Regions from separate parts of the Lysinibacillus sp. GJ-1 genome, predicted to be linked through region 1. Evidence: predicted binding sites of a transcription regulator. Region 1 holds the regulator's gene; each other region holds the start of a gene.

Region 1 (8,012 bases):
TAATATACAGGGGATTGAATGGCTCAATATTATGACACGGTTAACCTTCATTGCTACGATTAAGGCTATCATCCTGGATTTGCTCATGAAGGGACGTATTTATCGAATCTATCAAGACTATATGCCGAAATTTTTAGATGCCATTGTTAGTATAGGTGTAGTAAGTGCGATGCTAGCAGTATGTGGTCTTGTGTCACAACTCGCTTATAACGACTTACTAGATTGGAAGCTTAGCATTGCACTAACAACAATTACGCTCTTTCTCACGGCAAGCCTATCACTTTGGCTTGGCGCAGTGCGGCACTTACGAATACTGCGACTTTCCGGCTTTATCATATTAGCCATCGCCTTTATAAAGCTGATATTCTTCGACTTATCCGCACTCGATTTATTAATACGCGCAATACTTTTCATCTCAATTGGTGGCATCGGCATGCTACTGTCGAGTAGATTGTTGAGGAAATAAAAATAAAGACTGTTTACTAGTGTGACTAGTAAATGGTCTTTTATTTTACTGTAAATTTGTTTTGGCGTAAAAAAGCCACTCAAATACGTGCTCTTTGAAAGTATTATTGTCAATAAAGTGGTGACAGGAACACGCATAGCGGCTGTAGAATTTTATAATTATCATTCACCAATAATGAAATCAAACTAGAAACATTAGCAGAATGTAGAGTCTACTATTACCACGACCGTCGAGGTCACAACCTTATTATAAAGGACAACAAGTATAAGCACTATGTTAGTTTAGGGGGTAAGAAAAATGGAAATGGCTTATACAATACTTGTATTCGTATTTGGACTTGTATTTGGTTCGTTTTTTAATGTGGTAGGTTTACGTGTGCCGATGAAGGAGTCGATAATCCAACCACCATCGCACTGTACGACCTGTCAGAGGCAATTGACGGCAATAGATTTAATACCTGTATTGTCCTATATATTTTTAGGAGGCAAATGTCGTAGCTGCGGGCAAAAAACTGCATGGATTTATCCATTCATCGAGCTGCTGACCGGGATATTATTTGCCTTTTCATATTGGCAATATGGATTTAGTGAACAATTTATCGTGGCATTATTATTGATTTCATTATTGGTGATTGTGGTTGTATCGGATATTACCTATATGCTTATACCAGATAAAGTGCTATTGTGCTTTTTGCCATTATTAGTGATTGGGCGTATGCTAGCGCCTTTGACGCCTTGGTGGGATAGTATTGTAGGTGCTGTCGTTGGCTTTGGCGTAGTATATAGTATCGCAGTTGTGTCGCGTGGTGGAATTGGTGGTGGCGACATAAAATTATTCTTTTTACTCTACTTTGTATTAGGTACAATCCACACACTATTGACATTATTTATAGCAGCCGTTATTGGAATGGTTGCTGGAATGATTGTGCTGCAAGTGCGCCAGCAAGGTAGAAAAACAGCGATTCCATTTGGCCCTGCCATCGCACTAGCAGCGGTCATAGTGTATTTCTATGGAAATGTCATAATACAGTGGTATGTAGGATTATGGTAAGGAGGGAGATAGATGAAACCAATTATAGGTATAACGGCGTTTGCGGAAGATGATTTATCATCGAGATTAAATGTAGCCTATAGCGAAAGCATTATTGAGGCTGGAGGGATCCCATTTATTATTCCGCTGGGGGTAGAGGAAGATGCGGCACAAATTCTATCGTTAACGGATGGTTTACTTTTATCGGGTGGGCACGATGTTCATCCATTTGAATTTGGTGCTGAACCTTTACCAAGGCTAGGAAAGATACACCCGGAGAGAGACAAGGTGGAACTGGCCTTACTTAATGCAGCCTTTACAAGGAAAATGCCGATATTCGGTATTTGCCGTGGTATTCAAATGCTCAATGTTGCATTAGGTGGAACATTATACCAAGATGTTGATAGTGAATATCATAGTAGTAAACTGTTAAAACATGCACAACAAGCAGCTCGTGGCGTCGCAACGCATTATGTTCACATAACACCTCATACATTGTTAAAAACAATTATTGAAGAAGAAAAAATTGCTGTTAATTCCTTTCATCATCAAGCAGTAAATGTTTTAGCAGAGAAGCTAGTCGTTGCAGCAAAATCTAGTGATGGTCTAGTCGAAGCGGTGGTCCATGAAGAGTTTCCGTTTTGTCTAGCAGTTCAGTGGCACCCAGAAGAACAGGCAATTGTAGGAGATATTGCTGCACAAAAACTTTTTTCAGCTTTCGTTAAAGCGAGCATGCTATATAAAAGAGAAGCATAGGGATGACAGCTAAGAAACCAAACGAAAATTTAATAGTTTAGCCTTTAAATACAGTCTTTCACATAGAAAAGGCTGTATTTTTATTGTCATAATTGGAGGTATAGTTTAAGAGAAATTCTAACTATGCAAATTGATAATTACTTCAAGGCAAAAGGCAGCTACGCAGAGTTTCTTCAGGTAATTACAGTGAAACAAAGGATTAATAATAAATGTTATAATTGCATTTATATGTTAAATAAAGGGGTGGTTGTAATGGAATATAAATTATTAGTGGAAGAGGATTTAAGTAAATGTACCGAAACATTTATTGAAGTATTTAATGATGCGCCTTGGAATGATAAATGGACATTTTCGCAAGCTAAAAAATATTTATTAGATTTTTATCAGACACCTGGATTCTTAGGAGTTTTAGCAATAGAAAATGACGAGATTTTAGGCTGTATTTTAGGAGTCAATAGAGTTTGGTGGAGCGGAGATGAATTCTTTATTAATGAAATGTACGTAAAACAACAACAGCAGAATAAGGGAATTGGAAGAGCGCTGTTAAATCATTTAATTAAAGAACTCGATAATAACAAAATAAATAACATTGTACTGCTTACAGATAGAGGGATACCTGCCGAAGAATTTTATAAAAAAAATGGTTTTGAAGAAATAGAAAGAATCATCTTTCTACATAAGAACATTAAACAATCGTTATCACGTTGATGAACTTAATGATATATGCCATAGAACGCTCCTAAATGTAAGTTTGAGCACACATGCAAAAGCCACGAATGTTATCCCATCAACATTTCGTGGCTTTCCTAATCGAACATTATTTTTTCGCAAAATTAGTATAAGAATGCATTAATGTACACGGCGATATAAGCCGACAACTTGTCCTAAAATCGAAACTTGGTCTACAATAATCGGTTCCATTGTAGCGTTCTCTGGCTGTAAGCGGAAATGATTTTTTTCTTTAAAGAAGCGTTTGACAGTTGCTTCATCTTCTTCGGTCATGGCTACGACGATATCACCGTTATCGGCTGTTGCCTTTTGCTTGACGATGACTAAGTCCCCGTCAAAAATTCCTGCCTCAATCATCGATTCACCCATGATTTCTAGCATAAATAACTGATCTTCGCTTGTCCCGTAAATATCCGGTAAAGGGAAATATTCATCGATATTTTCAATCGCTGTAATTGGAGATCCAGCAGTAACCTTCCCTACAAGTGGTACATGGATAACACTTTGCTTTTGAATCGAATCCTCAGGCTCTAAAATTTCAATTGCACGCGGTTTAGTAGGATCTCGTCGAATAAAGCCTTTTTGCTCTAAACGAGCTAAATGTCCATGAACTGTTGAGCTTGATGCAAGTCCAACTGCTTCACCAATCTCACGTACAGATGGTGGATAGCCCTTTGCGCGTACTTCTTCTTTGATAAACGCTAGTATGTCTTCTTGTCTTTTCGAAACTTTTTTCATGATTGCTCACCTCTTTTTTTTATATCATTCTTCTTACTAGATAGTATAGCAGAATGCGAACACTTATGCAAACATAGGTTCGAAAAGTGTTTGACAAAAACGTTTGTTCGCTTTATTATAAGAACATACATTCCGAACAAACATTCTAAAAAGGGGATATGATGCATGAATTGGTTTAAAAAAAATACACATATTTCAATTTTATTGGGCGTAATTTTCTTATTTGCAGGCTATCTTTTTATAACTGATCCTGGAGACATTACCTACACTGAAATTCATATAGAGCATGGCGATAGCTTATGGTCGTTAGCCGAACAATACCGTGGTAAAATGGGTACGGATGACTGGATTAACCTTGTGAAAGCCGAGAACGAATTACATAGCGTTAATATTGTTGCAGGGAAATCACTCGTTATACCCGTAGTGGGTGACAATAAGATGCCCACCAATTCTATTGAAATTGCGAGAAGTGGAAAATGATGAATAAAAAACGAACGGCTGTACTGTACTGCCGGGTTAGTACGGAAAAAGAGACCCAAAGTTCTTCATTAGAACGACAACAAGAAGAATTGCTGCGTTATGCCAAGGAACAAAACTATGAAGTGATACAGGTTTTTCAGGACAAACATAGTGGTTATGATGTGGAACGCGAAGGTTTACTGGAGATGCTCGATTTTATTAAAGAAAAAGAAATTCAAGCATTATTTGTGCAAGATGAAACACGTTTAGGGCGTGGGAATGCGCGAATGGCTGTACTCCATTTATTGCAAAAAACAGATACAGATGTTTTTTCGATGCGAGATGCGGGGCCTGTCCAATTAAATGAGATGGACACGATGTTGCTTGAAATATTAGCGATTGTAGAGGAGTATCAGCGTAAAATTCATAATGCGAAAATTCGCCGCGGTATGCGTCGGGCAGTAGAAAATGGCTATCGTCCAGAAAATAACTTGTCCAATCGTGGCAATCCAAATGGTCAGGAGCGCAAGGAAGTACCGGTAGAAGAAATTGTGAAGTTGCGAAATCGGGGCTTTACTTTTGAAGAAATAGCCATGACACTTAGAGGTCTTGGCTTCGAAGTTAGTAAGGCAACCGTACATAGGCGCTATCAAGAACATCAAGAAAGATTAGCAGGCAAATAATTTGCACTGCTAGTCTTTTTTTATTCTACTAACAGTCTTGAAGTGTAGTAGAGAGCTCAACTTTGCCATTCTTCCTGCAAAATAGCGTAATAGTACTCATCCCACCAATCGTCACCATGTGGTATACATTTTTTGAAAAATCCTTCACGACGCATGCCGATTTTTTCCATAACGCGATAAGAAGCGATATTTTCGGGCTGACATGTGGCGATGATTCGATGAAGCTTCATTTTCGTGAAGCCGTAATCTAATAGTGCTTGTGCTGCCTCCGACGCATAGCCTTTACGATAATACGCAGGATTTAACACCCATCCAATTTCATATGTATGTTCGCCAAAGTAAGGATGGAATACGAGATGACCGATAACCTGTGACTGCTCCTGTAAAACAATGGCGAAATGCTTTGCTTCATCACGATTATCTGATATAAATTTTTGCACTTGTTGTGCAGTTAAAACGCCTTCTGGCATATAGTGCATCACGGTTTGATCGGACATATAGTTAACAACAGCCTGCCAATCTTGTATTTCAAATTTTCGGATATGTAATCGCTGTGTTGTAATGTTCACCTTATTTCCCCCAATATGTGTTCTTTATTAATAGTTATACACTACTAACATTTGGAAGTCATGTAAATTGTGGCTAAGCTGTGTGATTAAGGGTTGGTATAACTGCATTTTAAGGGAAAGCATGCTATACTTTGCATACTGAAGTCATCAAGGTATTGAAAGGTGTGTAACGATGTTATCCAAAGAAAAAATTAATCGAATCAATGAATTAGCAGCAAAAGCTAAAGCGGGCAGTTTAACGGAAGAAGAAGCGAAAGAGCGTACATCCCTTCGCAAAGAATATTTAGATACATTTAGAGCAACGATGCGCAATACAATTGAAAATGTTAAAGTTGTCGATCAAGAAGGTAATGACGTAACGCCTGAGAAGGTAAAACAAGCGAAAAAAAATAAATTTCTAAATTAATATGACACATTTCATGCAGGATGTAAGCAAACACATTTCGCGTGGACATTTCACTATAGATTTCTAGCAAAATCCTTGCCATCACTGAAGAAGGTTTCTTTTTTTATTTGTTAAACCTTCCTCCAAAATAGGCAGTAATTTTGTCGTTATTTCTATCATTGCTATGTCTAAGTTACAGAATGATGATAAAGTATGTCATAAATCTCAAATAGTATAACAAAAGCATTGTTTTCTAGGACAATGTTGACTAAACTGTAGTAGAACAATATATAGGACGAGAAAGGATGTCACAACATAATGACTCAACATGCGGACCAACTAGCGATTAATGCTATCCGAACATTGTCAATTGATGCAATTGAAAAAGCAAATTCAGGTCACCCAGGCTTACCAATGGGGGCAGCGCCAATGGCTTATACGCTTTGGACAAAACAACTTCGCCATAATCCGGCAAATCCAAAATGGTATAACCGCGATCGTTTCGTACTTTCAGCAGGTCATGGCTCTATGCTTTTATATAGCCTACTTCACCTTGGCGGTTAAGGCCTACCAATGGAAGAAATTCAAAACTTCCGTCAATGGGATTCATTAACTCCAGGACATCCAGAATACGACCATACGGTTGGGGTAGAGGCAACAACAGGTCCACTTGGACAAGGGATTGCGATGACAGTTGGTATGGCAATGGCAGAGCGTCATTTAGCAGCGACTTATAATAAACCAGGACATGAAATTGTCGATCACTATACATTTGCGCTTTGTGGCGACGGCGACTTAATGGAAGGTGTTGCGGCTGAAGCGATTTCATTAGCTGGACATTTAAAACTTGAAAAATTAATCGTGTTATACGATTCAAATGATATTTCATTAGATGGTGATTTAGAAAAATCATTCTCAGAAAACGTACAAAAACGTTTTGAGTCATATGGCTGGAACTATTTAAAAGTGGCTGACGGTACAGATACAGAAGCTGTTAACCAAGCAATCGAAGAAGCAAAAAAATCAACTGGCAAGCCAACGCTGATTGAAGTGAAAACTGTCATCGGATTCGGTTCTCCAAACAAATCAGGTAAAGCAGATTCTCACGGTGCGCCACTAGGCACTGATGAGGTTGTATTAACTAAAGCAGCGTATGAGTGGGCACATGAGCCATTCCAAATTCCTGCTGAAGTATATGATACATTCAATGCAGCAGCTGAAGTACAAGGTGCACAGCCGGAAGCAGCTTGGAATGCAAAATTTGAAGCTTACAAAGCAGAGTTCCCAGAATTAGCAGCTCAATTCGAAGATGCGATGAATGGTAAGCTACCAGAAGATTTCGCAGCAGAATTGCCAGTTTATGAAGCAGGTAAATCTGTAGCAACACGTTCATCTTCAGGCGATGCAATTAATGCGATTGCGAAGAAAACACCATCATTCTTCGGTGGTTCTGCTGACCTTGCAGGCTCAAATAAAACGACGATGAAGGGTGCAGGCGACTTCTCAGCGGATGACTATGCAGGTCGCAATATTTGGTTTGGTGTCCGTGAATTCGCTATGGGCGCAGCAATGAACGGTATGGCTCTTCACGGCGGTGTTAACGTCTTTGGCGGAACATTCTTCGTATTCTCTGATTATGTACGTCCAGCTGTACGTCTTTCTGCATTAATGGGTCTTCCTGTGACATATGTATTCACACATGACTCAATCGCTGTAGGGGAAGATGGTCCAACACATGAACCAATCGAGCATTTAGCTTCATTACGTGCAATGCCAAACCTTTCTGTTGTTCGTCCAGCAGATGCGAACGAATCAGCAGTAGCATGGGAGCTTGCAGTATCATCAGAAAAAACACCAACTGTATTAGTATTATCTCGTCAAAACTTACCAGTGCTTGACGCGTCAATCGAAACAGTTCGTGAAGGTGTAGTAAAAGGTGCTTACACTGTTTCACCTGCATCGAAAGAAGTAGCAGATGCTATTTTAATTGCAACAGGTTCTGAAGTTTCACTTGCAATTGAAGCGCAAAAAGCATTAAAAGCTGAAGATATGGACGTTGCAGTCGTATCAATGCCTTCAATGGATCGCTTTGAAAAACAAGATGCAGCATATAAAGAATCGGTTCTTCCAAAAGCTGTTACAAAACGTCTAGCAATCGAAATGGGTGCATCATTCGGTTGGCACAAATATACTGGTTT
Region 2 (8,012 bases), 820 kb from region 1:
ATGCGCGTGGCTATTTTTGGTTAAAACTGTATATTGTTCAGTCTATTTGTAAAATACCAGCTATTTAAAAAGGTAGAAAGGGTGATTGTATGTCTTACAAAGATAATAAATATGTAAGCTTTATTACTGAGATATCTATCCTTGTACTAATTTTATTCGTTACTAATAAAGTAAGCAAAGAGGTGTTTTTACTCTTATATATGCCTCTAAGTATAGCAATGCTAATCTTTGGAACTTTGGAGTTTAAAAACACTTTGAAAGATAAAAGAAATATTGATTTACATGCATCAGAAATCAAAAGACGATTAAAAAAGGAATGAAAACGGAGTAGGATGTCTACATTCATACAATAGAAAATAATAGCTTTTGCAAATGTCGGTAAGCTTATGTGATACTCTTGTTGATTACAAAGCCTGACTTGTTAAACTACTAATAGTAGGTGATGATGAGCGGATATTAAACGATTGTAAATTCGGTTTATGGAACCGTTTAACGCTACAAACATGTATGAAGATAAACAAATAAAAGCACGCTAAATAGAATAGTTCTGTTTAGCGTGCCTTTTCAATTTATTTATTGTACTCCTCTTGCAAAATGCTGTAAATTTCCAAATCGACAATACCTTTACCAGACCAGAAAGAAGCTTTTCTTAATAAACCTTCTTTCATAAAGCCACTTTTTAAAAGCACTTTTTTTGACGCATCGTTCATCGGCATAACCTCTGCTTGAATTCTATTAATGTTCGCTTCATCAAATAAAAATTTACAAATGGTTTGTACAGATTCCGTTGCAATGCCCTTATTCCAATAGTCCTCTGCTAAATAGTAGCCGATTGTTACCATATTTACTTTTTGGTTAAAATCCATCGCTTCGATTATACCGACTAAAGAATCTGGTTGATCTTTATAAAAAATCCCCCATTTCACTCTATTTCTTTTCGTGAAGTCACGTTCAAAATGACTAATCATTTTTTGGACAGTTTGAATATTGTGTTTCGGGATAATGCCACAATACTGAAATACTTTTTCATTATCGTAGATAGCGAATAACATGTCTAAATGGCTTTCTTCTATTTGTTTAAATTGTAGGTTGCTAGAATGTAATAATGGGAAGCTTTCAAAGATTTTTTCTACATTCATTGGATTTTCTCCTTTGCTTGTCATTTGGCGAAGTTGTTTTAATGATTTGGAATTTTCATTTGGTAAAGTTATTTAAATAAGTATTTATTCAATATTTTCTAGTTAAACCATTATATTGTAAAGTGGGAATTGAGTAAATCTAAAATAAAAAAGCTGCATCGTATAAAATACGCTACAGCTTCGAATTGGTTTGTGCCCTTTGATGGTGCTACTGAAAGCAGTATACCATAGATTACTAAATAATTGTGATATTTATGTATTATAAATCTTTTGAAATCAATGGAGGTACGTGATGTCATCATTTTTAATAGCCAATAACAGGTGTCTGTCACTAGTAATTAGCTTTCTACATATTATGGAAATCTAGTCCTTGATAAGTTTTTTACCCATAGCCCCTCTTGATGCTGAACGTCGAGAGGGGCTTGTTATTTTATTTGCGAGAGCAAAGTTAGCTTTGTCAATCGGACAAAAAATTTAATCTCTCTATCAATTATTATCATACTGGATTAGGGCACGGAATAGATTGTTATAGTTCTACTATTAGGAATATGGAGTCGAGAGCAAAAGAGCACATAATTTTTACTATTATGTAACAGAAATCACGGCTTGTAATAGAAAAAATACAAGTCAAAAGGTAAAGTGATAGAAACGACATTTTGATAGCTAAAAGACTGTGCAATAAAGATAAAGTTGTTTTCCTTCTATTGCAATAGTCCGCTCTATGTTGAATAACACAACTATTATTAATAATTTACACTGGAAGGAGAATCAAATGACACAGTATCATCAGCAGTCGTCCGTTGAAGTCATGAATAAACTGAATGTGACCAATCAGGGATTGAGTGATTATGACGTTCAAAAGAGGCAAGAGGTTTACGGGTATAATGTTTTAGAGGAAAGTAAAAAGGTAAGTACACTTGCCGTTTTTTTCGGCCAGTTTAAAGATTTATTAGTGATTATTTTAATGGTAGCGGCTTTTATTTCATTTCTATTAGGTGAAGTAGAAAGTACGATTGTTATTTTGATTGTTATTATTTTAAATGCAGTTCTGGGCACTGTTCAACATGTAAAGGCAGAAAAATCTTTAGGTAATTTGAAAGCACTGTCTTCGCCCATAGCGAAAGTAATGCGTAATAATCAGATAATAGAAATTCCTTCTGAAGATATCGTTGTGGGAGATCTTCTATATTTGGAGGCTGGAGATTATATAAATGCTGATGGAAGATTACTAGAAAGCCATAATCTTCATATTAATGAAAGTTCGTTGACAGGTGAATCATTAGCTGTCGCAAAAAGTGCCGATTCGATTAAGGAAGATGTAACCATTGCGGATAAGAAAAATATGGTCTTCACTGGAAGCTTTGTCACGAATGGACGAGGCGTTGTTATTGTGACAGCTATCGGAATGGACACGGAAATTGGGAAAATTGCTAATTTACTCGATACTGCAAAAGAAAAGAAAACGCCTCTACAAGTAAGTCTAGATCAATTTGGAGAAAAATTAGCTTTAGGCATCACGATGATTTGTGTTGTTATTTTCACAATTGATTTGGTTCGAGGCCGTGAATTAGTAGAATCGTTTATGTTTGCTGTTTCGTTGGCAGTTGCCGCCATACCAGAGGCATTAAGTTCGATTGTCACAATTGTCTTGGCTTTTGGGACACAAAAAATGGCAAAGGAAAATGCTATAATACGAAAGCTTTTTGCTGTTGAAAGTTTGGGAAGTGTTTCGGTTATTTGTTCAGATAAAACAGGGACTTTAACTGAAAACAAAATGGTTGTCCAACATGTATACGTTAATCAGAAAGTGATTCCACACGATCAACTATATATGAAAAATGCAATTGAGAAAGATCTGATTTTAAAGGCGTTATTATGTAATGATGCGTTGGAAAGAGATCATAAGGAAATCGGGGATCCTACTGAAATTGCCCTTGTGAAATTAGGAAAGCAGTATGATTTTGATGAATTACTTGTTAGAGACCATTGTCCAAGGGTGGCAGAGCTCCCTTTTGATTCAGATCGGAAGCTTATGAGTACGGTTAATCGGATTAATCAGCAAAGTATTATGATTACTAAGGGAGCACTAGACGTTCTGTTATTCAAAATGTCAAAAATGAATACGTCGCAAGGTCTAGTTAATCTGACGCAAGAACATCGAAAAAAAATCGAAGAAGTGAATCGAGATTTTTCAATGAATGGTTTAAGAGTATTAGCCATTGCATATAAGGAAGTAAGAGAAAGCCGTCCAATTACTGTATTTGATGAAAGAGATTTAATTTTTGTAGGATTAATAGCAATGATGGACCCACCTAGAAAGGAATCGAAGGCAGCCGTTGAAAGCTGTATTAAAGCAGGTATTAAACCTGTAATGATTACAGGTGACCATAAAATAACAGCCACTGCCATAGCCAAACAAATCGGGATTTTACAGGACCCATCCGAAGCGATTGAAGGAGCTGAAATTGAAGGTTTAACGGATCGCGAACTGCAAGAAAAAGTTCAAGATGTTTCAGTTTATGCTCGCGTAACGCCGGAACAAAAAATTCGTATTGTGAGAGCGTGGCAGGAAAAGGGCAATGTCGTTGCGATGACCGGTGATGGTGTCAATGATGGTCCCGCTTTAAAACAAGCTGATATCGGTGTAGCAATGGGAATAACCGGTACTGAAGTAGCGAAAGATGCATCATCTATGATATTAACAGATGATAATTTTTCAACGATTGTCAAAGCAATCTCGAATGGACGAAGCATCTATACGAACATTAAAAATGCGATTTTATTTTTGTTATCTGGAAATGCAGGGGCAATTTTTGTCGTTTTATATGCTACTATATTAGGTTTACCCGTTCCATTTGCACCTGTTCATCTATTATTTATTAACCTACTTACCGATAGTTTGCCGGCCATTGCCATTGGACTGGAACCAAATAATAAAAACACCATGAAGGACAAGCCAAGAGATATTCGCACACCATTGTTAAATAAAGCTTTTACGACGCAAGTTATACTGGAAGGTTTATTAATTGCAATTGCTACAGCTGTTGCTTTTGAAATCGGATTGTCAACAGGAGATACTTTAACAGCTAGTACGATGGCGTTTACTACTTTATGTTTGTCGAGATTAATTCATGGCTTTAATTCCAGATCGAAGCAATCGATTTTTGCCATTGGTGTATTTTCGAATAAATATACTTGGTTAGCATTTTTAATCGGTTTTGTTGCTTTACATGCCGTATTATTTGTTCCATCATTTACGGGTATCTTCGAAGTGGCCGCATTAAGTGGCGCCCAATTAGGCTTTATTTATAGCTTATCGTTTATGCCGTTTTTAGTTAATCAGTGGTTTAAACTATTGTTTGTCAGAAGTAAATAAGGCAACTTCATAAAGTGTCAGGCACCCAAATAGTGCTTGACACTTTTAATATTTCTTTAAATTCCCAGTTGTAAAAAGGAACGTACGTGCGTAAAATATAAATACAAACAAACGTTCTTTTTACGGACGAGGGGAGAAGGATGTTGGATGAAAGAACAGTTAATAAAAGCAATGCAACGCAATCAGTCAGTTCATATGATGTATGTATCCAAATGCGGTGAAATTACAAAAAGGCAAGTGAAAATCATAAAAGTTGTAAATAACTGCTTTTCTGCATATTGCTTCACACGACAAGCAAAGCGTACTTTTATTATCAGCAATGTTCTTGCAATTATTCCAGTTATAACACAAGAGCGTGATGTCGTGTGAATTATGAGGCGATGCCCAATAGACCTATTATGTGTATCGATATGAAGTGTTTTTACGCTAGTATCGTGGCGATGTTACATGGATTAGATGTTTTAAAAACACCAGTTGCAGTAGTAGCGAATTTTGACCAGCCAGGTAGCGTAGTGCTTGCTGCATCACCATTAATGAAAGAGAAATATAAAATCAAAACTGGCAGTAGACGTTATGAGATACCAAAACATCCTGACATTAGATTATTTGAGCCTAAAATGAGTTTCTTTATTCAAATGTCGATGACGATTACAAAATTGATCGCTAATTACGTACCTGTTGATGCGATACATGTGTATAGTGTGGATGAAAGTTTTGTTGATTTAACTGGCACGGAAAAGCTTTGGGGTTCACCCGAAGAGACGGCCAAGGAAATACAAAAGGCTATTCTTGACCAATTTAGTATACCTAGTGCAGTAGGTATGGGACCCAATATGTTAATCGCCAAATTAGCTTTAGACCTTGAAGCAAAGAAAACAGGTTTTGCTAAATGGACGTATGAGGATATTCCAAAGAAACTGTAGCCTGTTCGACCTTTATCTGAAATGTGGGGCATAGGAAAACGAATGGAGGCAAATCTAAATGCTATGGGAATACAAACAGTTGGTGGTTTGGCTAATGCAGATTTAGCAGAATTAGAAAAGTGCTTTGGGGTAATGGGCAATCAACTCTACTACCATGCATGGGGAATAGATCTATCTAAATTAGGGGAGCCGTTAATAACAAACGGAGCATTAAGTTTTGGTAAGGGTCAAATGCTGATGAGGGATTATCACACACGAAAAGAGATTGCGGTAGTGCTTCTAGAAATGTGTGAAGACGTAATGAAGCGCACACGTGATGCAGGGTTTGTTGACCGTACAATTAGCTTAGGTCTTTCCTATAGTCATAATGCCATGACCAAAGGGTTTCATCGTTCGAAAACCATTGCAGTGCCGACAAGTGAAACGCTTGTGATGTATAAAGCTTGTATTGAATTACTGGATGAACATTTTGCTGGAGAGCCAGCACGACAATTATCAGTCAGAATATCCAACCTAGAGAAAGAGCATAGTATTCAATTGGATTTATTTGATGAACGTAAGCCGCAACGTCAGATAATTGGTCCTACAATGGATGCCATACGTAACAGGTTTGGAGCTACCTCAATATTAAGAGCCGTTTCTTATACAAAAGCTGGTACAGCTATAAAACGAGATCGCTTAGTTGGTGGTCATTTGGCATAGGAGTGATTGGAATGATAAAAGATAGAGGGACGATTAAATGGGCATCGATGATGTTGCCAGAACATTTAGAGCTTCTCAGAGAGTACAAAGAAGAGTATATGGAACAGCCAAGAGAATTGACTGAATGGGAACTGGAAGAACTACAAAAAACAATTAATCAAGCTTTTAATCAACAGTTGACCGTTACAGTAGAAGTGTGGAAGGACCATACAATCACACAATGGACTGGTATAGTTAAATCGATGAATACGAATGACCTCATACTTGAAACGCTACTTAAAACGGAGAGTATCCCCATCCCAAATATTCAATCAGCCCAACTGGATGCTGATTACTATGATTAAAGCCGATGAAAGACAGTTACTTCATAAGTATCTTTTGTTAGAGCTAGCAGTTAAATCATTACAGGTTGATTATTGTAAATTAGAGCAGTTTAAAATGAAAACAGTATTTCTTCCAATGATGGATTCATTACTAAAGGAGCTAAGACAAGAATATTTTAATCTCAAACGAGAACTTGCACAAAAACGTATACGAGTAGTAGGTTGGCAACCGATAGATGAATACTTTAGTGACGTACAAGTTGCTACTGCAGGGAATGATGTAGTACTCCGTTATGCAAATCAAGCTCTTAAATCACAGGTGGAGAAGCTGTTGATTAATCATATACGGCGCGTTGAATAAAGAGTGATGACAAAAATTCTTTCAACCTTTATTTATTAGCAAAACCGAAAATACTCCATTTTGCAAAGAGATTTGTCAAAATGGAGTTAATATTTTTAACTAAGTATAAGATTTTATAAAATTTGATTAGAGTCGTATACAACTAAAACACTCGCTAAGGCAAACCGAAAATGGCATTACACGGGTATCTCCAGTTCAAATAAATTTTCTCAAAAATGTATGATATTATACAGTTGAATGGAAAGAAAAATAGAATTGGGAGGTTCAATATGAAAAGTGAAAATAAACAATATGCCATAACTGTTATTACCAATATATTAAAAGTAATGCATCGTAAAGAATATGAAAAAATATTAAATTATGTGGATGAATCTAAAGTGTATGATATTGGTTATTTATTCCATTATGTCCAAGAAACATTAAACTTAAATGGATTGGATTCATTTGATGAATATGGAGCTCCATGTAATTTCCATCCCCAATACGAATATGCACAAATTAACTTTTATGAATTCAAGGACAACAGTGGATTTGCAGTTGATTATGATTTAACTTCAAATTCAAAACTGGCAGATATGTGTTTACAAATGGAGTTTTTATATACGGATAACGGATTAAAAAGTGTTTTTATCACAGTTGACCCACAGTAAAACAATAATTTGAAGAGTCGCAAATCAACTTATAAATCTAAATTTAAAGGAGAATATATGGAAATATACAATATGAATTTGAATATTCATTATTCTGCACCACAAGAAGTTTGGGATAAGTTGGAGCGTTTATATAGAGAAATGCCTAACTGGAACCACTTTGTAAACGGCTGTCCACAGTGGTATGGTTCAGATGGTAAATTGATAGAAGTAAGTATTGAATCAAGTGGACTACAATTTTATGCTCAATTGCCATCAGAAGAATGGAATGAATGGATTACATTATTTAAGAAACGCGCTACAAAATTATTGGGATATGAAGTGGGCGAACCAGAAGATGGTTTTGCATTTCATTATTATAATTAACTCTCAGATTGTCCATAAACGTAACTTGACAATACATAAGACACCTCGGTGTCTTTTTTATATTATCGACAATTCTTTGCAAGATAAAATTCAATCGTGACATAAGGATTAATGAAGGTCTTCATAACCATATCAACCTTGATACAAGAACAAATGTAAAGCGCATGTTTTG
Region 3 (8,012 bases), 590 kb from region 1:
AAGATGGACAAGCTTGCTGTGCCATATATTTCTCCATTTGCTCTCGTACATAATCAGAAGTTGTTTCTTTAAAACGGCGCTCTACATTACGCACCACACCTTCAAATTCAATCATCTGATCTCGTACATTGCCAAATTCATTTTCATAATAGAAGCGAATTTTATCTTTACCAGAACCATATAAAATCTTATCCATCTTTTCTTTAGGTAAATCTTTGACAGGTACGTCCATCGGAATCGCGTAATGATCACATACTGCCTTTAATAGTTGTGGATAATATTGTGAGCTTGTCGGCTCCCATGGTGCAATGGCGTGCTCTAATAATGAACGTTCCCAATCTGGCACGATTAGTTCTAAATCAACCTCCTGCGTTGTTCCTAACCCGTCACAGCTTGTACATGCTCCAAACGGACTGTTAAATGAAAACATACGAGGCTCTAGCTCCCCTATTGAAAAACCACATAATGGGCAGGCATGATGTTCACTAAATAATAATTCTTCATGTTCCATGACATCAACAAGAACGCGTCCTTCAGCTAATCGAAGGGCTGTTTCTAACGAATCGCTAAGACGAGCAGCAATCCCCTCTTTAACAACAACACGATCGACTACAACTTCTATCGAATGCTTTTTATTTTTATCAAGATCAATCGCATCATCTAAATCGCGTAATTCACCATCAATCCGTACGCGTACAAAGCCTTGCTTTTTCAAGTCTTCTAGTAACTTAACATGCGTTCCTTTACGACCTGAAATCATCGGTGCCAGTAATTGCATTTTCGTACGTTCTGGATAAACTAATAAACGATCCACCATTTGCTCAATCGTTTGCGATGTAATCTCTATACCATGATTTGGACATATTGGCTTCCCAATACGAGCGAATAGCAAACGTAAATAATCATAGATTTCCGTAACGGTTCCAACTGTGGAACGTGGATTACGGCTTGTCGTTTTCTGATCGATTGAAATGGCAGGCGATAGCCCCTCAATTGCATCTACATCTGGTTTATCCATTTGGCCGAGAAATTGGCGCGCATATGCAGATAGCGATTCTACATAACGACGTTGCCCCTCGGCATAAATCGTATCAAACGCTAAGGAAGACTTCCCAGAACCCGATAAACCTGTTAACACGACTAATTGATCACGTGGAATTGTGACATTTATATTTTTTAAATTATGTGCTCGTGCGCCTTGCACGACGATTTCTGTATTTTTCACAAGCCAATCACCCTTCTGCTTTCAATTCAAATATTGTATCTCGTAGTTCAGCTGCTCGTTCGAAATCAAGCGCTTTAGCCGCTTCCTTCATCTCTACTTCAAGAGATGCCAACAATTTCTCTTTTTCTGCCTTCGTCAACTTCTTGCCTTTCGTTGCCTTTGTAACATAAGATTCCTCTTCCTCTGCCACTTGTGTCGCACGAATAACATCCGGAATCTTTTTGACAATTGTTTTCGGTGTAATGCCATGTTCCTCATTGTAGGCCATTTGAATTGAACGACGACGTTTCGTTTCCTCAATCGCCTTTTTCATCGAATCTGTCATATTATCTGCGTACATGATAACATGTCCATTTGCATTACGTGCCGCACGACCAATTGTTTGAATAAGCGAACGTTCCGAACGTAAAAAGCCTTCCTTATCCGCATCTAAAATCGCCACGAGCGATACTTCAGGAATATCTAAACCTTCACGCAATAAATTAATGCCGATTAGTACATCATATGTACCTTTACGAAGTTCACGAATAATTTCAATCCGCTCTAATGTCTTAATCTCTGAATGTAAGTATTCCACTTTTAAGCCCATTTCCTTCAAATAAGCAGATAAATCTTCCGACATTTTTTTCGTCAATGTTGTAACGAGGACACGTTCATTGCGCGCAATACGGTCATGAATCTCGTCAATTAAATCATCGATTTGCCCTTCAATCGGGCGCACGTCAATTAATGGATCAAGTAACCCTGTCGGACGAATAATTTGTTGCACCATTTCTGGCGTATGTTCAAGTTCATATGGACCAGGCGTTGCTGATACATAAATGGCTTGATGAATGTGTCGTTCAAACTCCTCGAAACGCAAAGGACGATTATCTAGTGCAGAAGGCAAACGGAATCCATGCTCCACTAGTACCCCTTTTCGTGCTTGGTCCCCGTTATACATACCCCGTACCTGTGGTAATGTCACGTGACTCTCATCGACAATAAGCAAAAAGTCTTCTGGGAAGTAATCGAGTAATGTGTATGGTGTTGCACCAGCTTCACGCAATGTTAAATGACGTGAGTAGTTTTCAATACCTGAACAAAAGCCCATTTCACGCATCATTTCTAAATCATAGCGCGTACGCTGCTCTAAACGCTGTGCTTCCAATAGCCTATCTTCTGCTCGCAATAACGCAAGACGTTGTTCTAATTCTTGTTCAATATTGTCAATCGCTTTCAGCATTTTTTCTTCGCGTGTAACGAAGTGGGAAGCTGGGAAAATTGCTACATGGTCGCGATCTGCCAATATTTCTCCTGTCAACGCATCGACTTCTCGAATGCGATCAATCTCATCTCCGAAAAATTCCACACGAACGCAATGTTCATCACGAGAGGCTGGGAAAATTTCGACAACGTCACCTCGCACACGGAACGTCCCGCGTGTAAAACTAATATCATTACGTTCATATTGCACGTCTACTAATTTCCGAAGCAATTGATTGCGTTCAATCTCCATACCTGTTCGAATCGATACAACCAATTCGCGATATTCTTCAGGAGAACCTAAACCATATATACAAGACACTGAAGCAATAATGATGACATCATCCCGTTCGAAAAGAGCCGATGTGGCTGAGTGACGCAGCTTGTCGATTTCATCATTAATACTTGAATCTTTTTCGATATACGTATCTGTTTGTGGAACATACGCTTCAGGCTGAAAGTAATCATAATAACTCACAAAGTATTCAACTGCATTATTTGGGAAGAACTCTTTGAACTCACTATATAATTGACCTGCTAGTGTTTTATTGTGGGCCATAATCAGCGTTGGTTTTTTTACTTGCTGAATAACATTAGAAATCGTAAATGTTTTGCCCGTTCCTGTTGCACCAAGCAAAGTTTGATGTCGTTTCCCTTCACGTACACCCTCCACTAATTCCGCTATCGCCTGTGGCTGATCCCCGTTAGGCTGATATGGCGCCTGTAAATCAAATGTTTGCACGCATGTTCCCGTCCTTTCCTTCCAATTTGTACATTTATTTTAGCATAGCAGTACTAAAATATCGAACATTTAACGAACGAATGTTTGTTATTTTTCTCAATTTCGGATTTCTCACTTTATTACAACGCATTTATTATTTGTCATTACTCGTCACTAATTCTAACGCTATCATTCATTTTTCTAGAAGCTAAATACTTTAGCTCCTTGTATCCATGATTAGATATATACCCATTCTTTAATCATACAATTCTATAAATTTACAAATGACAAAGACAATTATCCTTATTGCCCTATTAATGCAATAAGGCACTTTCTATTTCGTTGCAGACAAAAAAATCCGCTCCCCGTTAACGGAGAGCGGTCTTATCGTATTATTCACTTGCTATTTTGTGTAATGCCTCTAGTTCAGCCGCGTATAGATGAAAAGCCTTTTCATCTCGTTCATCGAGTGTTCTATCTATCAGAACCATTAGCTGTTCTTCACGATGCATACGCTGGATATGATTTAAAAATAAATCTAAATAAATCTCGTTCAATAATTTCTCTGCCTCATCAACTTTTTTCGACTGACCAACGGCTTTTAGAAAATCTGTGTACGAATAATATTTATCCAACGATCTCCACCTCGATCCTTTTCTAAATTATAAGAAAATTCAGACCAAATTGCAACGTTAAACAAATTAAAATCAACTATCATTTATTAGAATTATAGCGTATTTTTAAGCAAATTTCTAAAGAAATAGTATCAATTTCTAGACATTTTCGTTTTTTATCCATATTTTCAGTATTCGTCTTGGTCATTTACACTACAAATAAATATTCCCAAAAGGAGGCATTACATATATGTCCAAAAATTATGTAAATGGTTATTTAATGTCTTTCAATACTTACTTATTACAACCGATTCAACATGAATCGAAAATTTTCACAAGGGTCATCGACAAGCATAATGAGTTAATTGTGACACGCAAGCCTTTGCATGTTTTACGAAAGTCATGCATTTCATTGGGCACAACGTATGAAGCAGCAAAATTTTCTGCGAAACGTTTTTTTGGCAATCAACATAAACTGCCAATTGTTGTTGCTTATGATTATGGCTTTCCTTGCATTTTTTTGCCGACCTACTCGCCAAACTCTATACATAATATTTGGATTGGACTTCATGCCATTTCAAATATTTCACCAAGCAACGATGGTTGTATTATTACGTTGAAAAATGATATGAAAATCGAGCTTCCTATTAAATACGGCTCGATTAGTAAACAATTTGTCAATGCCTCTATGCTCTATAAACATTATATGGAAGAGCGCAAGCAACTTAGCCATGATGCCCCCTATCACCCTCCATTTTGAAGTGCCTGACACCTAGAATATTCAGAATTGTTTGAGTGCCTGACACCTTAAAAAACCTCAGAAGCTTATGCCTCTGAGGTTTTCATTCATTATCCGATTTTAGAACGTAAATAGGCATTGATGAATGGATCTATATCTCCGTCCATTACGGCTCCTACATTCCCTGTTTCTTCACTTGTACGATGATCTTTCACCATTGAGTATGGATGGAACACGTATGAACGAATTTGAGAGCCCCAGCCTATTTCCTTTTGCTCTCCACGAATTTCATCAAGTTGTGCTTGTTGCTTGTCAATTTCTAATTGGTATAACTTACCTTTTAACATCGTCATGGCTTTTTCACGGTTTTTAATTTGTGAACGCTCTGCTTGACATTGAACAACAGTACCTGTTGGAATATGTGTAATACGGACAGCTGAATCGGTTGTATTAATATGCTGACCACCTGCACCTGTTGCACGATACGTATCAATTTTTAAATCCTCGGTACGAATATCCACTTCAATATTGTCATCAAATTCAGGCATGACATCACATGATACGAATGATGTATGACGACGACCTGATGAATCAAACGGTGAAATACGTACTAAACGGTGTACGCCTTTTTCAGCCTGTAAGTAACCGTAAGCATTATGTCCTTTAATAGATAATGTTACCGATTTAATACCTGCTTCATCACCTGGAAGATAATCGACTGTTTCTACTTTAAAGCCACGTTTTTCAGCCCAACGCGTGTACATACGAAGCAACATCGAACCCCAGTCTTGAGACTCAGTACCACCAGCACCAGGATGCAGCTCTAAAATCGCATTGTTATGATCGTAAGGTCCACTTAATAATAATTGCAGTTCAAAATCATTCATTTTTTGTTGGAATTCCGCTAGCTCATTGCCTAGCTCCTCCTGCAATTCTTCATCAGGCTCTTCACGTAATAACTCCAGTGTCATATCTAAGTTTTCATGTGTATCGACTAATTCTTTATATTCATTAACAATGGCCTTCAAGCCATTCCCTTCATTAATGACTACTTGTGCTCCTTGTTGATCGTCCCAGAAACCAGGCTCTAACATCATTTCATCTAATTCCTGAATACGTGCCTCCTTGTTTTCTAAGTCAAAGAGACCCCCTAAAGTCCGCCAATTTAGTGGCTGTAGTGTCTAACACATTACGTACATCTGCTAATTCAATCATTGTTAAATCCTCCGAACATTTTTAATGGATATTATAAGTAAAATCCGTATCTTTTTATTATAGCGTTTTTGAGGCGGAAAACATACTATTTTCAATATCTCCATAGGTTGCGCTTAAAAAAGAGAAAGCCTGAACAAAAAATAGTAGTACAAACTAGCTTAGCTTGTGCTACTACTTTCTTGTGTAATTTCACTAATTTAATTTTCCAAGTAAACTTTTACGCGCTTCCGCATGAATCTTTTGATCACAATGTTCGCAAGTCAAACGTCTATTACGATTCACCTTATAAAGTTGATATTTCCTTGTTCCTTCTAAAAGCTTAAACGGTTTCTTACAACAAATACAAGTCGTTTCGTAATAAATCATCCATTTCCACCCTTTCGTATAAACAAGTATTATTCATTTGTATCCAAATGTAGCCCTTGAACTAAAATAGTCCACTAGAAAATTTCCTGCAATTGTTAATAGTTGTTAGCATTTGAAACAGCATGAAGAAAAATAAAGATGCAATCTTACTTCCGAGAGTTATCATGGGGTAATTATACGTGGTTAATATCTAGCTCTCATCTTGCTTTGGTTCATCCTCCAATTTAGAATGGATAGCCATTCGTTGAAAAACTTTGACTCGATCAAATTGTACAAGTAAATGCTTTGTACGCTTTTCAAGCTTATATTTTAATAAGAACGCCCTTTGAATACGGTATTCAAATGCTTTTGGGCTAACATCCACAATAATCTCTTGGCCGTTCATAAAGAGCACCTTTGTTTGCTTTTTATCAACTGCGATATAGTCGTCGATATGATGCACAGCAAACCAAATGCATTCAGGATGTAAGGGCGACTTACTAGGGAACCATAAAATATTAAAACGCTCATGGACAACAATAGGATTTTTATTCAGCTTACCTAATATCATCTTAGAGCCATCAAATGCCCCTCGTAGGCTAGATCCAAAATAACGAAGATTAAAATCCATTAATCTCGTAGGTGATAATTTAGAAATATATTGAAAGTCTCTTTCAATTACACGTGTACATAAATTTCCAAAGGCATCATACTCAGGCATATACAACATAGTTTCACTACTCATAATGTCTCCACAATTATAATGCAATGATTACTCCTCCTTAAATATCATGTCTATTATCTGAATTAAAAAGGAATGTACATGTATCTTGTTGTAACCTATGTACTTCCTCGAGCATACCCTCGAGAGTTTTGTCTACTGAAGATCTATTCACCTCCCTTTTAGTCAAAAAAGAAAGTTCACGTGGACTTAATGAAATCATTCAGTAATTTGCTATACTATTTACTTTCATTGTACTAAATACCTATTGTTACAATTATTGTATACCCTTAATTATCTATTGTCTATTAATTCTGACTTTTAACTCCATATTTTCTAGGAATAGATAAAAAAAGATCAACTCAACCTCCGTTGAATTGATCTTTTACTATTATTTATTGACCTGCACCATGACAGTTTTTAAATTTCTTCCCACTACCACATGGGCATAAATCATTTCGACCAATATTTTCTGCCTTACGTACAGGTTGTTTTTTCGGTGCTGGAGAACCGTCTTCTTTCGGATTCACAGCCTGACCTTTGGCAACCTCTTCACGTTCTAAGTTACTGCGAATTTCGGCTTTCATCGCATATTTCGCTACATCTTCACGAATGGAAGCGACCATATCCTCAAACATAGCAAAGCCTTCTTGTTGATATTCGCGTAATGGATCATTTTGACCATAAGCACGTAAGTGTATCCCTTGTCGTAATTGATCCATTGCGTCAATATGGTCAATCCACTTCGTATCAATCGAACGCAATAAGATAACTTTTTCAAACTCACGCATACGCTCTGGTGTAAGCTCTGCTTCTTTTTCATCATAGCGTTGATGCACAGCGTCAGAAATAAGTGCAATAATGTCTTCAGCAGATTTACCTTGGAAATCAGCTACTTTTAATGTACCCTCTTCTAATAGATTTGCGGACACATAATCCTCAATTGCTTTTAAGTTCCAATCGTTCTGCTGCTCTCCTTGTGTATAAAGGCCAACAACATTATCAATTGATTCCTGAATCATGGACTCTACAAGTACACGCATATTTTCTGTTTCTAAAACATCATAACGTTCTTTGTAAATAATCTCACGTTGCTGACGTAAAACATCATCATATTGTAGTAAACGTTTACGTGCATCGAAGTTATTCCCCTCAACACGTTTCTGCGCTGATTCTACAGCTCTTGA
Region 4 (8,012 bases), 2.0 Mb from region 1:
GCAACTTGTTCTGTTGTTTGCAACATTTGTTGTTGTGCCTGCTGAATCGCTAAATAGCTTGCACGCAGATGCATAAAAATTTCCTGCTCACTATATTCATTTTTTAAAACTTGCTGTATCGCTTCATAAAGCTCGTTTTTTTCATTTTGTATTCCATGCAAAAGCTTGAATGTGCTCCTTTGCTTTACGTCCATTTCCTGTACAGTGCGAATGCGCATAAACAACTCCGGCAATAAAGTCCTTGGCACATTTCCTTCTAAACGAAAACGCCGCAAAAAGTTTTCCAGCATTTGATTTGCTTCAGCGCTTGTTTGTTCAGCTTGTTGAATTTTATGTTCGAGCTGTGCATATTGGCGTTCTTTGTCGCCCTGTTGTTCATTAGCTACTATCCACCGATCTTCAAGACGCTGTTTTTTCGCAAGCAACTGTTGAACTAAGTGTTCTTCTTGCTCTAGTTCTTTTAATAAGTGGCTATTACGCTCCAGCGGCTCTTCTTCCACTTGTTTAACATGTTTTAAAAACAATAAGAATAATAACCCTAAGATGGCTCCAATCACAATGACCGCCCAATTCTTTTCAACAACACCATAAACAACTGCCACAATACTTAAAGCTAACACGAGATAGATAAAAAGTATCGGTTGCTTCGGTTTCGAGCGTTGTAACGGAACATGTCGTAATTGTTCCAAGCGCCTTTTTTTCTGGGGCCACTGTGCTAAAATATGTTCTTCCTCAGCAGTTAATGCCTCCTGCTGAAGCTGCTTTTTCTGTCTAGTAATGCTATCTAATTCCTCATGTATTTGCTCCAATGATTGTAAATAAAACTTTAACTCTTCTTCTGTTGTACTTAATACGGTCAAGTGTCGTTGAAATTGTTCCTCTTGTTGTAAAGATACAGTTCCCTCAAGAAGTATTGCTTGCGCTTCATTTTCTTGCACACCTAATAAACGAAACTGGGCTTCGATGTCTTGCTGTAAGACAAATAGCTCGTCCTTTAAGTTCTGTTCTTTAACAACAAGCTGATTCCACGTTGCTTCTTTATGCATCAGCCTTGTCATTTCTTCAATGGTCTGTTCATCCGCAGTCAATTGTAGCTTACTTTGTAGAGCTTGATATTGGTCCTCTAGTTGCGTCAGTTGCAACGTTTCATGCGTTAATCGATCTTTTAACTGTTCATAGCGTCTAATCCCTTCTGGAGGGAATTGAACAGGTGCATTGCTATTCAGTGACTGCTGTAGCTTATCTTGCTGTTCAATAAGTGGCAGCGCTTGTTTCATGATAGTAAGTTGTTGCCATTCATGTTGCAATGTTTTTTGCTGGTTGTATAATTCCTTTAACTGGTGTTCGAGATGCTGTAATTTGAGCGACTTAGCTTCAAAGGTCTGAATGGTCGCCTGTTCTTTTTTAATCGTCTTTTCAAGCTGCTTTAAATGTTCAATCTTTTGATTAATAAGTGGTAGCTTCCCAGATTTTTTAAAAAGTTCGCCAGCATCTTTGTCTAATTTCTTTTCAAGTGCAGATAGTTGGTGAATACCGGTCGTTCCCGATGCGAGCAATAAATGCGTCAGTTCATCCTCCGACATTTTTTCGATGCCTTGTAGTTCATGAATGGAAAATGAAAAAATAGCTTCGAATGATGCGCGTGAATAGCCATACAAAAGCTTCGCTAACAGTTCCTCATGCCCCTTTGTACCATCTTCTGTATAAACTGTGACATCGCCAGTTGCCTTTCCTTTTACACGTTCAATTGTACACTGACCATATATTGGATGTTGAATGGTCAACTGACCGCCAAATTTCGGTGATGTCTTCGGCTCATATTTCCGCTGGCTTTGCTGCTTTGTTGGAAAACCAAAAAGCATCTGCAATATAAATTGTTGGATTGTCGTTTTCCCAGCTTCATTCATACCGTAAAAAATGGTCACACCATCTTGGAGGGAAATGGTGATATTTTCATGTTTACCAAAGCCGTAAATGTGGATTTTCTGTATCGTCAACAAAGTTCTCACACCCTTTGAATTTCATCCGCTAATAACGCCTGCGCCTCAAGCTTCAAATGCTCAATTTCTCGTTCCGTTAAAGGTTCAACAAATCTCGCACCACTCGCATGTTGGTACAAATCCTTTAAAATATCCTTCCACTCCGTAATGTCCCATTGATCCATAACGCTTATGACCGATTGTGTTATAGCTGTCGATTCAGAAGAAGCTATACTTTTGTGGATAAATAGTTTTTGCACCCACCCCATCGGTTCAATGCCATCCTCTGCTTCCCGAATAGTTTCTAGCCATTCATCTATCGTGGCATGTTCAAATAATGTTTCAGCTTCATCCTCTATATGGTGCAAGTGCAAGTCAATAACTGATGCACCATATTCCAAGCGATTGTTGGCGATAGCCTCCTCGCATTTTTGCAGTAACTCGTTAGCATGCATTACATTTGTACAATCCACTTCCACGACGTTATAAACAACAGCAGAAGTTGGTACAAATGTTAAATTAGCTGTGGTTTGTGACAAGGTTACATCGTAAAATCCTTTTACACCTTGTTCATTACGATGGCGGCTTTGAATATTGCCTGGATAAACAATAGGTGGTTCTTTGTGTAATAACTGTCGTTTATGAATATGGCCAAGCGCCCAATAATGATATCCTTTTGCAAGAAGTTGTTCTTTTTTAAATGGTGCATAAACCGCATGCGTTGAATCACTGGCTTCACTGCCATGCAACATACCTATATGGATTGCATGCTGATCCTGCGCAACTGGATAATGATGGATCATCGCTTCTTTTACATGACGCTGACCATAGCTGAAGCCATAAATATTGACCTGCTGACCACGAATTTTTAATTGCACAACACTCGTATCTGCTGGTAACTCGTAGACATTGCTTGGCAAGGCAAAGCGTGTCCAAGAACCATGTAAATGATCGTGATTGCCATAGCTGACAATAACGGGGATGTTATGCTCAAAAAGTGTTTCCATTGCTGTTTGAAAACGTCTTTGTGCCTGTAAGCTACGATTTTCTCCATCATAAATATCCCCAACAATCAGCAAGAAATCTGGTCTTTCTTCGATTGCCCTATGAATAATTTTATCAAATGCTTCAAAGGTACTTGCTCTAATTTTCTTAAGATTACTGTCAGGTAATCCAAATAAGCCTTTAAAAGGACTATCTAAATGTAAATCTGCCATATGGAAAAAACGAATTGCGGACATCTAATCACCTCTATAAATAAATTGAATCTCATCATTAAGTCTAGATTTTAATTTTTTTTGTAGATTTGTGCCTATCTACAGAAAGGATGAATCAAAAGCGAATATTTGTTCTATTTTATCATACTTCCTACAATATGAGAAACGAATTCATGTTACAGCTCTTCTTAAGGTTGTACTAAATTTTCCACAATTTTCGTAAATTATCGAAATATTCGCTAGATATACCGTGAAGTTTATATTTCTTCTATGTATAATAGAGATATAATTTAGTAAAGGGTGGGGTTTGTGTATGAATAATTATCGTTTTACAGCTTTTGAGAAAACTGGTGAAACTTTGTATGATGAAACTTGGACATTTGAAAACGATGAAGCTGCAAAAGTAAACGGTCAACAGCAAATCGAAGAAAAGGGAGTTGCGGAAAAAACACATCGCCTTGTTAACTCTTCTGGAAAATTAATATTATTCCATGTTTAATTGATGACGCATGTCACATTGTAATTAGCTATATCTTTGAAAATAGGTAAGCCCCGCCACTTCGCTTTTTGTGGTCGAGCATCGAGCATTCTCTTTTGCATCATGCATGCAACGGAATCTCGTTGTCTCGCTACAGAAATGTTCGTGGCGGGGCTTACGTTGTATAGTCTATTGTTATCAAACATCAATCGTACTTTTATCCAGCCTGTTCTTTGCTAAGCTGTGACCTATACCTCAATTACAGGAATGCCTTATTGTCCTACAAAGACAGGTGTTCTTTTTTCAACAAATGCATGAATGCCTTCTAAATGATCTGCCGTTTTTCGCATAGCTGATTGCCCTTGAGCTTCCATCGCTAAAATGCTCTCTAATTGAGGCATATTCTGACTATGCAAAATTCTTTTTGTCATAATCATTGACGCAATTGGTGAAGCAAGCATCTTTCCTACTAACTGATCAGCCACTGCAAAAACCGACCCTTCAGGTGCAACATAATCAATTAAGCCTACGCTATGTGCTTCCTCGGCTGTTAGCACTTTTCCTTCCCAAATCATTTGTTTTGCCTTTACGGTACCAATTCTTTCCTTCATAAAGAAATGACCCCCACCATCTGGTATTAAGCCAATCCCGATAAAGTTCATTGCCAGCTTGCTATTTTCACAAGCAACGATAATATCTGCACCAAGTGTTAAACTAAATCCTAACCCCGCTGAAGCACCATGAACTGCTGCTATTACAATCATTGGTAGTTGGTAATAAGCCTTAACAATACGAGTTAAATAGCCCATTGCCTCATCAATATTTAACGGCTTATTAGGATCAAGCATTGCTTTAATATCTCCACCCGCAGAAAAAACTTTACCTTCCCCGCGAATAACTAATACCTGTATTTCCTGTTCTTGCTGTAATGCTTCAAAGCACTCCGCTAATTCACGCATCATCACATCATCCATTGCATTCATAGCTTGTGGTCGATTGAGTGTTAATGTTGCACGACGCTCTAATTTTTCTAATGTAATTGTTGAAAATTCCATGTCCCACACCCCCAAATATGAATAGTCATTCACTATGTACTATTCGTCTTTTTTTGGAAAACTCCTTCTGTTCTACGCAAAATAGCTGTTGTTATGCTATATTTAATGTCGAATAATGAAATTAAAGGTGGGTATTTTTGTGACACAAAAGGACTTTCGTGTATTACTTTATTATAAATATGTTGCTATCGAGGATCCTGTAGCATTTGCAGCAGAGCATTTAGCATTCTGTAAAGAACTTGGTTTACTCGGTCGTATTTTAGTAGGATTAGAGGGCATTAACGGGACAGTATCTGGTACGGTTGAGCAAACTGAACGCTATATGAATCATATGAAGGCAGATCCTCGTTTTAAAGATATTATGTGGAAAATCGATGAAGCAGAAGGACATACCTTTAAAAAAATGCATGTACGTCCTCGTAAAGAGATTGTCCACCTAGGGCTAGAACAGGATATTAACCCATTAGAAATAACGGGCGATTATTTAACACCTAAGGAATTTATGACGCGTATGCAGGCAGATAATACCGTTATTATCGATGCCCGAAATGATTATGAATATGATTTAGGACATTTCCGTCATGCTGTGCGTCCAGATATCGAAAACTTCCGTGATCTTCCTGCTTGGATGGAGGAACATAAAGAGGATTTTGCTGGTAAAGATATTTTAACTTATTGCACAGGCGGCATTCGCTGCGAAAAGTTCTCTGGTTGGTTAAAGCGTGAGGGCTACGGTGAAAGTGTCGGTCAATTACATGGCGGCATTGCCACGTATGCTAAAGACCCTGAAGTTCAGGGACAATTATGGGATGGACAGATGTTTGTTTTTGACCGCCGTCGCAGTGTGCCGATTAATCAAGTAGAGCATGTGATTGTTGGCAAAGACTATTTTACAGGAGAGCCAACAGAGCGTTATACAAATTGCGCGAATCCGGAATGTCATAAATTAATGCTATGCGAGGAAAAGCATGAGGCATTTTATATGCGCAGCTGTTCAGATGATTGCCGACGCGCAAAACGTAATTTCTTTGTTGAAGAAAATGGCTGGACAAAAGAGCAAGTGGAAGAACAAATCGCAAAAATTGCACAAGTTCAACGTTAAATTGTTTGAGTGACTGGCACTGCGGGCACGTTGTAAGCCGCAAGCGGCTTACATTTCGTGCTTCCCGCAGATACCCTAATTGTTTGAGTGACTGGCACGGGCTAAATATCGTCCTACTTGCCGTCCAGTGAATAAACATCCGCCAACAAATGTGCCTTCCAACGCGCGGTATCCGTGTACCCCACCGCCACCGAAACCACTCACTTCTCCAGCTGCAAATAACCCTGGCATTGGTTGACCGTCCATACCAATTACAGCCCCATCTAAATTGGTTTGTAATCCCCCTAATGTTTTACGGGTTAAAATATTTAAGCGCACCGCAATTAATGGCCAATTTTTTGTATCCAACATTTTATGAGGCTTTGCAACGCGCACGACCTTATCACCAATATAATTTCTCGCTCCGTAAATGGCATTCACTTGGACATCCTTCGTAAATTTATTATCCATTTCGCGATCTCGTGCTAGAATTTGTTCCTTAATTTTTATAAAATCAAGCAAGTCATTACCTGCAAGCTTATTCATACCATCGACGAGTTGCTTTAAATCGTTCGCTATAACAAAATCCTCACCATGATTTTTGAATGCTTGAATCGGCGCAGGTGGACCAGGCAATATACGTTTCAGCAACTGCGGGATGCTTCTATTTGTTAAATCTGGATTTTGCTCTGAACCCGATAAAGCAAACTCCTTTTCAATAATTTTCTCCGTTAAAATAAACCATGAATAATCATAACCTGTTTTTTGAATAGCCTCTAATGTACTTAATGTATCAAACCCTGGAAAGTTGGGTGTCCCAAAGCGATTTCCTCGGCATCAAACCACAAGGAGGAAGGTATGGTAAAATACGAATACCGTGATTGGGCAAATTGGATCCCAATTTTTCAATCCCTCTGTATAATGCCACATACGATCACGATTAACGATACATTACCTACATGTTCAGTAATTTCTAGCATTCGCCGTCTACATACGCTGGTACACCACATACCATATTTTTTGGTGGTGCCCCAAGTCGAGATGGCCAATTTTTGCGCACTAAGTCAATATTGGCACCAATACCACCACTTGCAACAATAACCGCATCTGCTTCATAGGAAAATGCACCAATGCCAAGACGCGAGCTTTGCTCTCCACGTTGGGCAAAGCTTTCTGCTAAAATTGTGCCACTTATTCCTGCAATTTTGTCGTCTTTTTGTATAAATTCATCAACACGGTGCCTCGGCTTAAAATCTACCAAGCCATCCATAATCGCTTTTTTCACTTTATCGGCAAATGGCTTTACAATCCCTAGGCCTGTTCCCCAGACAATATGAAAACGCGGAACTGAATTACCGTGACCACCTGCTAATGAGCCCCCACGTTCAGCCCAACCAACAACAGGGAAAAACTTTATTCCGAACGATTTAAGCCAAGCGTATTTTTCTCCGGCAGCAAAATCTACATACGCTCGTGCCCATTTGTAAGCCCATGCATCCTCATCTTGCAATCGGTCAAAACCAGCAGTCCCTAGCCAATCCTGCCATGCAAGCTCTTTACTATCCTTAATGCCAAGCCTCTTTTGCTCTGGTGAATTTACTAAAAAGATGCCACCAAAAGACCAAAATGCCTGTCCCCCCATCGAATTTTCAGGCTCCTGATCCACTAACAGTACACGCTTCTTCGCATCTATTAATTCACAGGCGGCAACAAGTCCAGCCAGTCCAGCACCAACAATCGCTACATCGTATTTCATACCCACACCCCCTAAAATCTAAATCCAGCTTTCTTTACATACATTCTTCTCTTGTTGTTGCTTTACCTTCTAACTTATTATTACTTTGCAAAAAATGTTTCAGCACAAAATTGTTCGCCTTCCGCATCAAAATAAAGAAAGTTTATTGGAAATAATCTATTATATTCCAATAATTATTTATTGTTTTTTTATCATTTCATTCTCTAGAAATCCCCATGTCACCTGTCTTGACAGATTCGTTAGCGCTTACATTGTCCTCTACAAAAAACGTTATTAAATTAAAAAGTTAATATAGTTCGTTTTTAGGTATTTTTCAGACTTTTGAAGTGAGGAATTTTAATCTTTTTTCGATTTATTGTTGACAAAGGTGAACAATAAGGATTATGATGTTATCAAATTTAATCACACAAAAATATAACGACGGAGACACGCTAGTCGAAAGAAAA

Evidence for each region. The regulator LexA, encoded in region 1, represses DNA repair genes until DNA is damaged. The targets are predictions, from matches to a motif close to CGAACATATGTTCG.
Region 2: a site for LexA is predicted at 4,620-4,633, ahead of LO754_RS09895 (WYL domain-containing protein). Genes of this name have one in related genera too.
Region 3: a site for LexA is predicted at 3,286-3,299, ahead of uvrB (excinuclease ABC subunit UvrB). Genes of this name have one in related genera too.
Region 4: a site for LexA is predicted at 3,319-3,332, ahead of LO754_RS19455 (DNA repair exonuclease). Genes of this name have one in related genera too.

Annotation. Positions count from the first base shown of each region.
Region 1 covers NZ_CP088912.1:1,261,289-1,269,300, forward strand. The annotation lists gene LO754_RS05765 (DUF2339 domain-containing protein) at 1-466, shown strand, start outside; gene LO754_RS05770 (A24 family peptidase) at 764-1,516, shown strand; gene LO754_RS05775 (gamma-glutamyl-gamma-aminobutyrate hydrolase family protein) at 1,529-2,251, shown strand; gene LO754_RS05780 (GNAT family N-acetyltransferase) at 2,504-2,959, shown strand; gene lexA (transcriptional repressor LexA) at 3,101-3,718, opposite strand; gene yneA (cell division suppressor protein YneA) at 3,884-4,198, shown strand; gene LO754_RS05795 (YneB family resolvase-like protein) at 4,198-4,860, shown strand; gene LO754_RS05800 (GNAT family N-acetyltransferase) at 4,917-5,429, opposite strand; gene LO754_RS05805 (DUF896 domain-containing protein) at 5,602-5,835, shown strand; partial or broken gene tkt (transketolase) at 6,133-8,012, shown strand, end outside.
Region 2 covers NZ_CP088912.1:2,080,283-2,088,294, forward strand. The annotation lists gene LO754_RS09880 (hypothetical protein) at 90-320, shown strand; gene LO754_RS09885 (GNAT family N-acetyltransferase) at 570-1,139, opposite strand; gene LO754_RS09890 (cation-translocating P-type ATPase) at 1,912-4,515, shown strand; gene LO754_RS09895 (WYL domain-containing protein) at 4,663-4,884, shown strand; partial or broken gene LO754_RS09900 (Y-family DNA polymerase) at 4,881-6,140, shown strand; gene LO754_RS09905 (YolD-like family protein) at 6,152-6,484, shown strand; gene LO754_RS09910 (YhjD family protein) at 6,477-6,824, shown strand; gene LO754_RS09915 (DUF7668 domain-containing protein) at 7,094-7,474, shown strand; gene LO754_RS09920 (hypothetical protein) at 7,532-7,840, shown strand.
Region 3 covers NZ_CP088912.1:673,399-681,410, reverse strand. The annotation lists gene uvrA (excinuclease ABC subunit UvrA) at 1-1,225, opposite strand, end outside; gene uvrB (excinuclease ABC subunit UvrB) at 1,233-3,212, opposite strand; gene LO754_RS03065 (IDEAL domain-containing protein) at 3,584-3,826, opposite strand; gene LO754_RS03060 (competence protein ComK) at 4,056-4,565, shown strand; one part of gene prfB (peptide chain release factor 2) at 4,655-5,683, opposite strand; one part of gene prfB (peptide chain release factor 2) at 5,685-5,759, opposite strand; gene LO754_RS03050 (competence protein ComK) at 6,316-6,873, opposite strand; gene secA (preprotein translocase subunit SecA) at 7,221-8,012, opposite strand, start outside.
Region 4 covers NZ_CP088912.1:3,924,698-3,932,709, forward strand. The annotation lists gene LO754_RS19450 (AAA family ATPase) at 1-1,997, opposite strand, end outside; gene LO754_RS19455 (DNA repair exonuclease) at 2,006-3,220, opposite strand; gene LO754_RS19460 (YhzD family protein) at 3,510-3,695, shown strand; gene LO754_RS19465 (enoyl-CoA hydratase) at 3,947-4,729, opposite strand; gene trhO (oxygen-dependent tRNA uridine(34) hydroxylase TrhO) at 4,869-5,831, shown strand; partial or broken gene LO754_RS19475 (FAD-binding dehydrogenase) at 5,907-7,566, opposite strand.